3 regions of the Streptomyces sp. NPDC031479 genome follow, and region 2 is predicted to be linked to each of the others. Evidence: riboswitches for the same ligand, from Rfam matches in the RefSeq annotation. Region 2 holds a riboswitch; each other region holds the start of a gene.
The links. A riboswitch is a leader RNA that binds a small molecule or an ion and turns the genes downstream of it on or off. The one in region 2 is predicted to bind cobalamin.
Positions count from the first base shown of each region.

Region 1: it holds a riboswitch for cobalamin, as region 2 does, so the genes downstream of both, metE (5-methyltetrahydropteroyltriglutamate--homocysteine S-methyltransferase) here and ACZ5D2_RS06130 (ribonucleoside-diphosphate reductase subunit alpha) in region 2, are expected to answer to the same signal.
Region 3: it holds a riboswitch for cobalamin, as region 2 does, so the genes downstream of both, ACZ5D2_RS05060 (energy-coupling factor ABC transporter permease) here and ACZ5D2_RS06130 (ribonucleoside-diphosphate reductase subunit alpha) in region 2, are expected to answer to the same signal.

Region 1 covers NZ_JBVIKC010000007.1:240,453-244,289, reverse strand. The annotation lists gene metE (5-methyltetrahydropteroyltriglutamate--homocysteine S-methyltransferase) at 1-2,153, opposite strand, end outside; cobalamin riboswitch at 2,330-2,530, opposite strand; gene ACZ5D2_RS11415 (PP2C family protein-serine/threonine phosphatase) at 2,893-3,837, shown strand, end outside.
Region 2 covers NZ_JBVIKC010000003.1:253,354-257,190, reverse strand. The annotation lists gene ACZ5D2_RS06130 (ribonucleoside-diphosphate reductase subunit alpha) at 1-1,670, opposite strand, end outside; cobalamin riboswitch at 1,812-1,936, opposite strand; gene ACZ5D2_RS06125 (GNAT family N-acetyltransferase) at 2,002-2,499, opposite strand; gene ACZ5D2_RS06120 (Uma2 family endonuclease) at 2,578-3,162, shown strand; gene ACZ5D2_RS06115 (YbdD/YjiX family protein) at 3,218-3,415, opposite strand; gene ACZ5D2_RS06110 (carbon starvation CstA family protein) at 3,412-3,837, opposite strand, start outside.
Region 3 covers NZ_JBVIKC010000003.1:18,357-22,193, forward strand. The annotation lists gene ACZ5D2_RS05045 (SsgA family sporulation/cell division regulator) at 1-273, shown strand, start outside; gene ACZ5D2_RS05050 (AMIN-like domain-containing (lipo)protein) at 349-876, shown strand; gene ACZ5D2_RS05055 (flavodoxin family protein) at 908-1,630, opposite strand; cobalamin riboswitch at 1,750-1,967, shown strand; gene ACZ5D2_RS05060 (energy-coupling factor ABC transporter permease) at 1,997-2,707, shown strand; gene ACZ5D2_RS05065 (energy-coupling factor ABC transporter substrate-binding protein) at 2,704-3,087, shown strand; gene cbiQ (cobalt ECF transporter T component CbiQ) at 3,091-3,837, shown strand; gene ACZ5D2_RS05075 (energy-coupling factor ABC transporter ATP-binding protein) at 3,834-3,837, shown strand, end outside.

The DNA.
Region 1 (3,837 bases), on a different contig from region 2:
TCCTCGGCGCCGGGAACGCGCGGGGAGTGGATGTCCCAGACGCCGGGACCGGCCTCGCGGGGGTAGCCGTGCCCGGCCAGCTCGTCGGCGACCCGCATGTGGGAACGGGCGGCCTCCAGGCTGATGACGTCGGCGTCGAGGTCGTCGATGGCCCGGACGATGTCACCGAACTCCGCGTAGCACATGTGCGTGTGGATCTGGGTGTCCGGCCGGACACCGCTGGTCGTGAGCCGGAAGGACTCGGTGGCCCAGTCGAGGTACTCCGCGTGGTCGGCGGCCCGCAGCGGGAGGGTCTCGCGCAGGGCCGGCTCGTCGACCTGGATGACCGAAGTGCCCGCCGCCTCCAGGTCGCCCACCTCGTCCCGCAGGGCGAGTGCCACCTGGCGGGCGGTGTCCCCGAGGGGCTGGTCGTCGCGTACGAAGGACCAGGCGAGCATGGTGACCGGGCCGGTCAGCATGCCCTTGACCGGCTTGGCCGTCTGCGACTGGGCGTACGAGGTCCAGCGCACGGTCATCGGCTCGGGGCGGGAGACGTCCCCGGCCAGGACCGGCGGGCGGACGTAGCGGGTGCCGTAGGACTGCACCCAGCCGTACCGGGTGGCGACGTAGCCGGTGAGCTGCTCCGCGAAGTACTGGACCATGTCATTGCGTTCGGGTTCGCCGTGCACCAGGACGTCGATCCCGGCCTTCTCCTGGAAGGAGAGGACCTCGCGGATCTCGTCCTTGATCCGTTCCTCGTAGCCGGCCGTGTCGATCCGGCCGGCCCGCAGGTCGGCGCGGGCGAGGCGCAGCTCGTCGGTCTGCGGGAACGAGCCGATGGTGGTCGTCGGCAGGAGCGGCAGGCCCAGGTGGGCGCGCTGGGCGGCGGTGCGCCGCGCGTAGGGCTGCGCCCGGCGCGCGTCGGCTTCGCCGATCGCGGCGGTCCGGGCCCGGACCGCGGGGTCATGGGTGAGGGCGGAGCCCGCGCGGGAAGCCAGGTCGGCCCGGTTCGCGGCGAGTTCGGCGGCGATCGTGCCGGTGCCCTGGGCGAGGCCGCGGGCGAGGGTGGTGATCTCGGTGGTCTTCTGGCGGGCGAAGGCGAGCCAGCGACGGATCTGCGGGTCGATGTCACGCTCGGCCGCGGCGTCCAGCGGGACGTGGAGGAGGGAACAGGAGGCGGCGACGTCGACCCGGTCGGCGAGGCCGAGCAGGGTTCCGAGGGTGGCCAGGGACTTCCGGTAGTCGTTGATCCAGATGTTGCGGCCGTTGACCACGCCCGCGACGAGCCGCTTGCCGGGCAGCCCGCCTACGGCCGCGAGGTCGGCGAGGTTCGCGGCGCCGGCGTCGGTGAAGTCCAGCGCCAGCCCCTCGACGGGGGCGGCGGCGAGCACCCGGAGGGCGCTGCCGAGCCGGCCGAAGTACGAGGCGACCAGCAGCTTCGGACGGTCGGTGGCCGCCCCCAGCTCGCGGTAGGCGCGGGCGGCGGCGTCCAGGTCGGCCGGGGTGCGGTCCTGGACCAGGGCCGGTTCGTCCAGCTGGACCCACTCGGCGCCGGCGGCGCGCAGATCGGCGAGGACCCGGGCGTAGACGGGCAGCAGCCGGTCGAGGAGGGTGATCGGCCGGAAGCCGGCGGCCACGCCCGGGGCGGGCTTGGCCAGCAGGAGGTAGGTGAGGGGTCCGACGAGGACGGGGCGGGCCGTGTGCCCGAGCGCGAGGGCCTCCTTCAGCTCGGCGACCTGCTTCGTGGAGTCGGCGGTGAAGACGGTGTCGGGGCCGAGTTCGGGGACCAGGTAGTGGTAGTTCGTGTCGAACCACTTGGTCATCTCCAGCGGGGCGACGTCCTGGGTGCCGCGGGCCATCGCGAAGTAGCCGTCGAGGGCGTCTTCGGCGACCGCCGCGCGGTGCCGACCGGGGACGGCGCCGACCATGACGCTGGTGTCCAGGACGTGGTCGTAGTACGAGAAGTCGCCGGTCGGCACCTCGGTGATGCCCGCATCGGCCAGCTGCCGCCAGTTGGAGCGGCGGAGGCCGGCGGCTGTCCGCCGGAGGGCTTCGGCGGTGACGCGGCCCTTCCAGTAACCCTCGACGGCCTTCTTCAGTTCGCGGTTCCGACCCTGACGGGGGTAGCCGTACACAGTGGCTCGTGCTGCCGCGGCCGCGGGCTTCGCTGTCACGGAACTCTCCTTCGCGAGATGTGTCCTGGACGTCCCGGTGAGGGGACGCGGACGCGAAGGAACGGCAGAACGCGCGGACCACGGCGCGGGGATGCACCGCGCGTGCCGCTCGTCGTGTACGCCGACCCGCCCACGAGGTCACCGGGATCTCCGCACGGGAATCGTCCGCGTACGGGCAACGGGCAGGTCTTCGGACTCGCGGGCACGCCTGCCGGTCTCCCGGCGGGCCCCTACTGGCCGTCGCTTCCCAGGACCGTTGTCCGGTCCCAGTGCGTATGACGGCGGTCGTTCCCGCTCACCGCTGCGGGGCAGTCCCGGATTCCCACCGGGTTCCCTCTTACGACGCATCCCGCCTGGCGGACGGGGCGAACCAGCTGCACCGGCCACCCTAGGGCGGAAGATCGCCCAGCGGCGAGCCCCGTCCATCATCCGGACGGCGAAACGGGACGGGACGCGGGCCGCAAGCCCTCCGGCTGCATGAGACATGCCGCTTTCGGCGGAATGCCCGGTGACGTGCCGTCGGCGGGCCATCCTGTGGGCTGTTGCACGGTCGTGTCAGGAGTCCGTGGGTGTACCGATCGCTTGAGCGGCTTGATGACCGGATCCGGCGCGAGCGCCGGGCGGGCCCCGGGGGCGCGGGACGGGCACCGGCTCGCAACCATGCCGCCGCGGTGGAGCACGGCGCCCCGTGCGGTGAGCGGGAGCGGACGTCCGCGTCCCGGTCCACCGGGCGATCGTGATGGCGGGCGGCAGGGAGGGGGAGCGGGCGAAGCGGGCGCCCAAACCCGACCCGTTGCTGCGCCTGGAAGCCGAGCTGGGCCGGATCGAAGAGCGGCTGCGGGCCCTGGCCGCGGCCAGGGCCCGGATCGAGGGCCTGCTGGGTGCGGTGGTGGCCATCACCCGGGAGGTGGAACTGCCGGCGGTGCTGAACCGCATCGTGACCACCGCGATGGAGCTGGTCGGCGCCCGCTTCGGGGCACTCGGCGTACTGGACGACTCCGGAGAGCGGCTGGCGCAGTTCATCGCCGTCGGCCTCTCCGAGGAGGAACGCGCGGCCCTGGCCGACGTGGGGTTTCCCGGCGGTCTGGGCGTACTCGGATACCTGATCCGCCACCCCGAACCGCTGCGGGTCGACGACATCTCCGCCCATCCGTCCTCGGTCGGGTTCCCGCCCGGCCACCCACGGATGAGCACCCTCCTCGGCGTCGCCATCAGCGTCCGCGGCGAGACCTACGGAGACCTCTACCTCTCCGAGCGGGGTGACGGGCGCGCCTTCGACGTCCACGACGAGAACATCGTCGTCGCCCTCGCCAGCGCCGCCGGCATCGCGATCGACAACGTCCGCCTCCTCGAACAGGTCCGGGCCTCCTCCGAACAGTTCCAGCGGCTCCTGCTGCCGACGCTGCCCGACCTGGGACCCTTCGCCGCCGCCGCCATCTACCGGCCCGCCGCCGAACCCAACGCCCTCGGCGGGGACTGGTACGACGCCATCCCCCTGCCCGACGGCGCGGTGGCGCTCGTCATCGGCGACGTGGTCGGCCACGATCTGCAGGCGGCCGCTGCCATGGCCGCCATCCGCAACATGCTGCGCTCCCTGCTGTTCGAACTGGGCGGTCCGCCCAGCGCGGTCCTCACCCAGCTCGACCGGACCCTGCAGGCCATCACCGACACCCCGGTCACCACC
Region 2 (3,837 bases):
GCGAGGTCGCAGGAGGCCTCGTAGGCGGCCAGCATGATGCGCTCGGAGAGCTTGGTGGACAGGGCCTTCGCCTCGGCCGAGTCGAACGGCAGCTTCAGCTTGAAGAAGACGTCCTGCAGGCCCATCGCGCCCAGGCCCACCGGCCGCCAGCGGGAGTTGGAGCGGCCCGCCTGCTCGGTCGGGTAGAAGTTGATGTCCACCACGCGGTCGAGGAAGGTCACGGCCGTGCGGACGGTCTCGTCCAGGCGCTCCCAGTCGATCTCGCCGTCCACGACGAAGGCGCCCATGTTGACCGAGCCGAGGTTGCAGACGGCGGTCTCGCCGTCGTTGGTGACCTCGATGATCTCGGTGCAGAGGTTGGAGGAGTGGACGACGGTGCCCGGCTCGGCGGTCTGGTTCGCCGTGCGGTTGGAGGCGTCCTTGAAGGTCATCCAGCCCTGGCCGGTCTGCGCGAGGGTGCGCATCATCCGGCCGTACAGGTCACGGGCGGGCATGGTCTTGCGGGCCAGGCCCGACGCCTCGGCCTTGCGGTAGGCGGCGTCGAACTCGTCGCCCCACAGGTCCACCAGCTCGGGGACGTCGGCCGGGGAGAACAGCGACCAGTCGGCGTCGGCGTTCACGCGGCGCATGAACTCGTCCGGCACCCAGTGGGCCAGGTTCAGGTTGTGGGTGCGGCGCTGGTCCTCACCGGTGTTGTCGCGGAGCTCCAGGAACTCCTCGATGTCCGCGTGCCAGGTCTCCAGGTAGACGGCGGCGGCGCCCTTGCGGCGGCCGCCCTGGTTGACGGCGGCGACGGAGGCGTCGAGGGTCTTCAGGAACGGGACGATGCCGTTGGAGTGGCCGTTGGTGCCGCGGATCAGGGAGCCGCGGGCCCGGATGCGCGAGTACGAGAGGCCGATGCCGCCGGCGTGCTTGGAGAGGCGGGCGACCTGGTGGTAGCGGTCGTAGATCGAGTCCAGCTCGTCCAGCGGGGAGTCCAGCAGGTAGCAGGAGGACATCTGCGGGTGGCGGGTGCCGGAGTTGAAGAGCGTGGGGGAGGACGGCAGGTAGTCCAGGCGGCTCATCAGCCGGTAGAGGGAGGCGACTTCCTCGACGGCCTGGACGGTGTCGTTCTCGGCGAGGCCGCAGGCCACGCGCAGCATGAAGTACTGCGGGGTCTCGATCACCTGACGGGTGATCGGGTGGCGCAGCAGGTAGCGGCTGTGCAGGGTGCGCAGGCCGAAGAAGCCGAAGCGGTCGTCCGCGCCCTCGGCGAGCGCGTGCTCGACCAGGGAGTTCAGGCGGGCCGCGTGGAGGGCGACGAACTCGGCGGTGCGGTCCGCGATCAGGCCCTCGCGGTGGCCGACGGCGACGGACTCGGCGAAGGACGCCGAACCCTGGCCCGCGGCCTCGTCGGCCACGGCCAGCGTCAGCAGGCGGGCGGCGAGGCGGGAGTACGCCGGGTCCTCGGAGATCAGGCCCGCGGCGGCCTCGGTGGCCAGCCCCCGCAGCTCGGCCTCGTCCGCGACGGCGCTGCGGCCGCGCAGGGCGGCGGCGGCGACCCGGCCCGGGTCGGTGTCGGGGAGGTCGACGGTCAGCTCGGTGAGAGTACGCAGCAGCGCGGCCCCCGGGCCTTCGGTGGTGTCGCCAGAAGTGGACTCGGCGCGCGGTGCGGAAGGCGCGATGGTCACGGCGGGAGCTCTCCCTCGCTCGGCCCGGTCATCGGCGGGGGCGCGGGCGGGCGCATGCGGGCGCACGGGAAGGCGCGACGTGCCGCATGGCGTCCACCGGCCCAACCGCGAGGCCCGGACGTGTCTCTACCCGGGTCGGTCGATCCGGGCGCGCTGCCGACAGGTCCTCGGACTTGCAGAATGCACCAATGGGTGCACGTCATACCGTTGCGGGACAGTTCCGGATTCACACCGGATTCCCCTGCGGCGACAGCGAGGATGAGCATACATGTGGGGGCGGCCCGATGCGTGACCCCCCACATGTTGTGTCGGCCCCTTGCTGAGCGTGGTGTTACAGCTCCAGCCGGTACGTGAGCAGGGTCAGCGCGGGGACCGGCGCCCAGTCCCGCTCCGGAGTGCGTACGAATCCCAGGCGGGCGTAGATCCGCTGGGCGCCGAGCATGGCGGGCTGGGTGGACAGCACCAGCGCCGACACCCCGTCCAGGGCCCGCGCGCGGTCGACGCAGGCCCGCACCAGGGCCTCCCCGACCCCCGCCCCGCGCGCCTCGGCGGCCACGGCCAGCATCCGGAACTCGGCCTCGCCGGGGCCCGCGATGTCGGCGAGGGGGCTCCCCGGTGCGGCGAACGTCACTCCTCCGAGGACCTCTTGGTCCCGCGCGGCGACGATCACCTCCCCGTCCCCGGCCCGGCCGGCGACGTCCCGCAGGACGTTCAGGTAGGTGTCGTCCTCGTTCAGGTCGAGCAGCCCGTCCCCGGTGTAGGCCTGCCCGGTGATCTCGCCCAGCCGGTCGTACTCGGCGGCCCTCGCCGTCCTGATCTCGATGTCCATGCCGTCGAGTGTGCGCCACGCGTGACGGTGCCCGGCGCTATCGTCGGAATCGGCACCGTCGAGGAAGGCGAGCGAGGCATGACCGTGATGACCGACCGGCCCCACATGCTGCCCGAGGACTTCGAGGCCGTGGCGCGCACAGCCGCCCGTGAGAGGGAGGGGACACGGCTGGAGTTCATCGACGGGGTCATCAGGAGCAAGGCCATGCCGGACGGCGACCACCAGATGATCATCCAGTGGCTGACGCGGATCTGCATGCAACACCGGCCGGAGCTCTGGTTGCACGGGGGACAGGGGATCAGGGCTCAGGAATACCGCGAAGGACGGGCCATCCCGGACGCCGTGCTGGCGCCTTCTCAGGCCTTCGTCGGCCAGGGTGACTGGGTCGATCCCGCTCCGGTCCTCATGGCCGTCGAGGTGACGTCATGGGACTCCGACACGCAGCGGCGGGACCACGTCGAGAAGCCGCGCGCGTACGCGGAGACGGGCATCCCCGTCTACCTGCTGATCGACCGGGCCAAGTGCGAGCTCTCGGTCTACAGCCAGCCGAACGGCCGCCGGTACGAGAGCGTCCACATCGTGCCGTACGGGACGGACATCGCCCTCCCCGACCCGGTCTCCCTCACCCTGCGGACGGAAGTCCTGAAGGACTGGGTGCGCTGAGTGCGCCGAAGGGCCCCGCCGGTCCGGCGGGGCCCTTCGTGCGCGCGGCAGGGGTTCAGCAGCAGCGGAAGCCCTCGCGCGGGTCCGCCTCGCGGGCGTCCGTACGGGCCCGCTCGAAGGCGCGCCGGGTCATGACCTCGGCGTCCGGGTCGTGGGAGCGGGCGTGGGCGACGTAGCGGTCGTACGCGGCCTCGCCGGAGAACTCCCGGACGTAGAACCGCGCCTTGGCCAGCGCCGCGCGGACCCCGCTCATGCCACGGGCTCCTTGACCCGGCCGCCGCCCCCGTCGAGGCCGGCCGCCGCGAGCTCGGCCTTCTCCTCGGCGGAGGCCAGCAGGCCGGCCGGGGCGACGATCTTCGACTCGGTCCACGGCACCTCGGAGAGCCGCACGGAGTCCGGGTCGGCGGCGGCCTTGAAGCAGGTCCGGGCCGCGTCGGCCAGCACGATCAGGATCAGGACGGCGAACAGCACCGACAGGACGCCGTCGACCGTGGCGTTGGTGACCACGGTGTGCATGTCGTCCATGCTCTTGGCGGGCGGCAGCACCTTCCCCGCGTCGATGCCGGTCTGGTACTTGTCGCGCTGGGCGAAGAAGCCGACCTTCACGTCGTCGGAGAAGATCTTCTGGTAGCTCGCGGTGAGGGTGACGGCCACGTCCCAGGCGAGCGGAACACC
Region 3 (3,837 bases), 230 kb from region 2:
CACCTCGCCCGCTGGGTGTTCTCGCGCGAGCTGCTGCTCGACGGGCAGACCTGCGCCACCGGCGAGGGCGACATACAGGTGTGGCCGATGCGGCGGGGCACCGAGCCGCGCGTGTTCCTCGCCTTCAGCAACGGCGCGCAGAGCTGTGTGGTCTCCGCCCGCGCCAAGGACGTGCGCGAGCTGTGCCGACGGCTCACCGAGCTGGTCCCGCGGGGGGAGGAACGGCGCCACTACGACCTGGACGCGGAGCTGAGCGCCCTCCTCGCGTACTGAGGGAACCGCGGGCACCGCACGGGTGTCTTACCCGGTGACAGCCAGTCCCCGTCTCACGAGAATCGGGGGGACGTCATGCGTCACCTGAACCGCCCGCGCCGCCGCCGGGCCGTGGCCCTGGCCACGGGTGCCCTGCTCACCGCCGGGCTCGCGCTCGCCGCACCGGCCTCGGCCGCCGCGTCCGCCGCTCCGTCCGTACGCACCCCGACCCCGCTCGTCGTCAACGCCCGCTGGGGCGGTCACTGCACGTACGACCGGATCGTCATCGACCTCCAGGGCTCCGTGCCCCCGGTCACCGTCACGCCCGTCTCCCAGCTGGTCTACGACGGGTCCGGCAAGCCCGTCCCGCTGGCCGGGAAGTACTTCCTGGAGATCCGCCTGCACCCCGCCGCCGGTCACGACGACGCGGGGCAGAACGTCTACCAGGGGCCCAAGCTCCAGAAGATCTACCTCAGCAAGCTCAAGGGCCTCGCCCTGACCGGCGACTACGAGGGGTACGTGACCTTCGGCGCCGCCTTCGACACCAAGCCCGCCTTCACCACCACGGTCCTCCACTCGCCCGAGCGGTACGTGGTGGACGTCGCGCACCCGAACACCTGCTGAAACCGGCGGCCCGGCCCGGGACGCCGCACCGCTAGCGGTGTTCCGGGTTCGGGAAGTCGAAGCGGCAGCCCGCGTCCCACAGGGAGCGCTGGTTGCCGTGCGCGGGGATGCCGCCCGCGCGCTTGAGGAGGGCCGCCAGGTGCATGAGGTTCCAGGACATGAAGGCCGTGTTGCGGTTGGTGAAGTCGTTGTCGGGTCCGCCGGATCCGGGGTCCAGGTAGGAGGGTCCGGGGCCGGCCTCGCCGATCCAGCCGGCGTCGGCCTGGGGCGGGATGGCGTAGCCCAGGTGCTGGAGGCTGTAGAGGATGTTCATGGCGCAGTGTTTGACCCCGTCCTCGTTGCCGGTGATCAGCGCTCCGCCGACCCGCCCGTAGTAGGCGTACTGGCCGCGGTCGTTGAGCAGGGAGGAGCAGGCGTAGAGCCGCTCGATGACCTGCTTCATGACGGAGCTGTTGTCGCCGAGCCAGATCGGGCCGCAGAGCACGAGGATGTCGGCGTCCATGACCTGGCTGTAGAGGACCGGCCACTGGTCGCTCTCCCAGCCGTGTTCGGTCATGTCGGGCCAGACCCCGGTCGCGATGTCGTGGTCGACGGCCCGCACCAGTGAGGTCCGTGCGCCGGCCGCCTCCATGACGGCACGGCTCTTCGCGATCAGCCCCTCGGTGTTGCTGGTCTCGGGCGAGCGCTTGAGGGTGCAGTTGACGAAGACGGCGGAGAGGTCCGAGTAGTCGAAGCCCTGGGTGTCGGAAGCCATGCGCCCCACCCTTCCCCGGGTCGGCGGGGGCCGCCAGCGGACCGCGTCCGTCCGGGCCGCGTCGCGCCGGGTGGCGCTCACGCCGGATCCGGCCACCCGAACGGCCGAATTGGGGCGGGTTGTTACCGGTCCGTCCTGGCGACTAGGGTCAGCTGGCCTTGGTGTTCGGGAAACCGGTGGAAAACCGGTGCGGCCCTCGCCACTGTGATCGGGAAGTCCGGCTCTACTCCTGCGGGAAGCCACTGGGCCCGCGCGGGAGACCGCACGGCCCCGGGAAGGCGGAGTCAGGGCATCAGTACCCGTGAGCCAGGAGACCGGCCGGGGCGCGTCGTCCATCCACGAGGTGCTGGAGAGGTCTCTCTACTCATGCATATAGCCGAGGGGTTCCTGCCCCCCTTGCACGCGGTCGCCTGGGGCGCCGCGTCCGCCCCGTTCGTCGTCCACGGAGTCCGCGCCCTCACCCGCGAGGTGAAGGCCCATCCGGAGAGCACCCTGCTGCTCGGGGCCTCGGGGGCGTTCACCTTCGTCCTGTCCGCGCTCAAGATCCCCTCGGTGACGGGCAGCTGCTCCCACCCGACCGGTACCGGGCTCGGCGCCATCCTCTTCCGGCCGCCCGTCATGGCGGTGCTCGGTACGATCACCCTGCTGTTCCAGGCCCTGCTGCTGGCGCACGGCGGGCTCACCACCCTCGGCGCCAACGTCTTCTCGATGGCCATCGCCGGGCCCTGGGCCGGCTACGCCGTCTACCGGCTGCTGCGGAAGTCCGGTGCGCCGCTGATGGTGACCGTCTTCCTGGGCGCCTTCTTCGCCGACCTCGTCACCTACTGCGTGACCTCCGTCCAGCTGGCGCTGGCCTTCCCGGACCCGGGCAGCGGCTTCTGGGGCGCGCTGGAGAAGTTCGCGGGGATCTTCGCCCTGACGCAGATCCCGCTCGCGGTGAGCGAGGGGCTGCTGACGGTGCTCGTGATGCGCCTGCTGATGCAGTCCAGCAAGTCGGACCTGGTCCGGCTCGGGGTCGCGAAGCTGACCGGCGCGGCCGGCGCGGCCGGCGCGCAGAAGGAGGCGACGGTCCGATGACCCGCAACGCGAAGATCAACACCCTGCTGCTGCTCCTGGTGGCCGCGCTGGCCGTGCTCCCGCTCGCACTGGGGCTCGGCGACGGCGAGGAGGAGCCGTTCACGGGCGCCGACGCACAGGCGGAGTCGGCCATCACCGAGCTGAAGCCCGACTACCAACCCTGGTTCTCGCCGCTGTACGAACCCCCGTCCGGGGAGATCGAGTCGGCGCTGTTCGCCCTCCAGGCGGCGCTCGGCGCGGGCGTGCTGGCGTACTACTTCGGCGTGCGCAAGGGTCGCCGGCAGGGCCTCGCCCAGGCGGCCGCGGCCTCCGCGGACCCGGCCGGGTCCGCCGCCGGGTCCGCCGCCGGGCCCGGCGCCACGACCGTCGCGGAGTCGTAGGCGGTGCTGCCGATCGACGTGGCGGCGCACTCCAGCCGCTGGCGCCGCCGCCACCCCCTGGAGAAGGCCCTGCTGGGACTCGGCCTGACCGTCACCGCCGTGTCCCTGCCGCCCTGGCCCGGCGGGCCGCTGGTCGCCGCGGCGACCCTGGCCGTGCTGCTCGGCCCGGCGGGGGTGGCGGGGCGGCAGCTGTGGCGGGCCTTCCGGGTGCCGCTCGGCTTCTGCGTGACCGGGGCGCTGCCGCTGCTGGTGTCGCTGGGCGGACCCGCCGGTTTCGTCTCCCTGGCGCCGGACGGGCCCCGGCACGCCGGGGAGCTGCTGCTGCGCACCTCGGCGGCCTCGCTCGGCGTGCTCCTGTTCGCCTTCACCACCCCGGTCTCGGACGTGCTGCCGCGCCTGGTGCGGGCGGGGGTGCCCGCACCGGTGGTGGACGTGGCCCTCGTGATGTACCGGATCGGCTTCCTGCTGCTGGATTCGATGGCCCAGGTCCGCCGGGCGCAGGCGGCCCGGCTCGGACAGACGGGCCGGGCCGCGGTGTGGCGTTCCCTGGCCGGGCTCGCGGCGACCTCCTTCGTCCGGGCCTTCGACCGCGCGGGCCGGCTCCAGGAGGGGCTGGCCGGGCGCGGCTACGACGGCGCGCTGCGGGTGCTCGTCCCGCGGGCGGCACTGTCCTGGCGGTTCCTCGCGGCCACCGCCGCCCTGCTGACCGGCCTGGTCGCGGGGACCCTCGTACTGAAGGAGTTCCTGTGA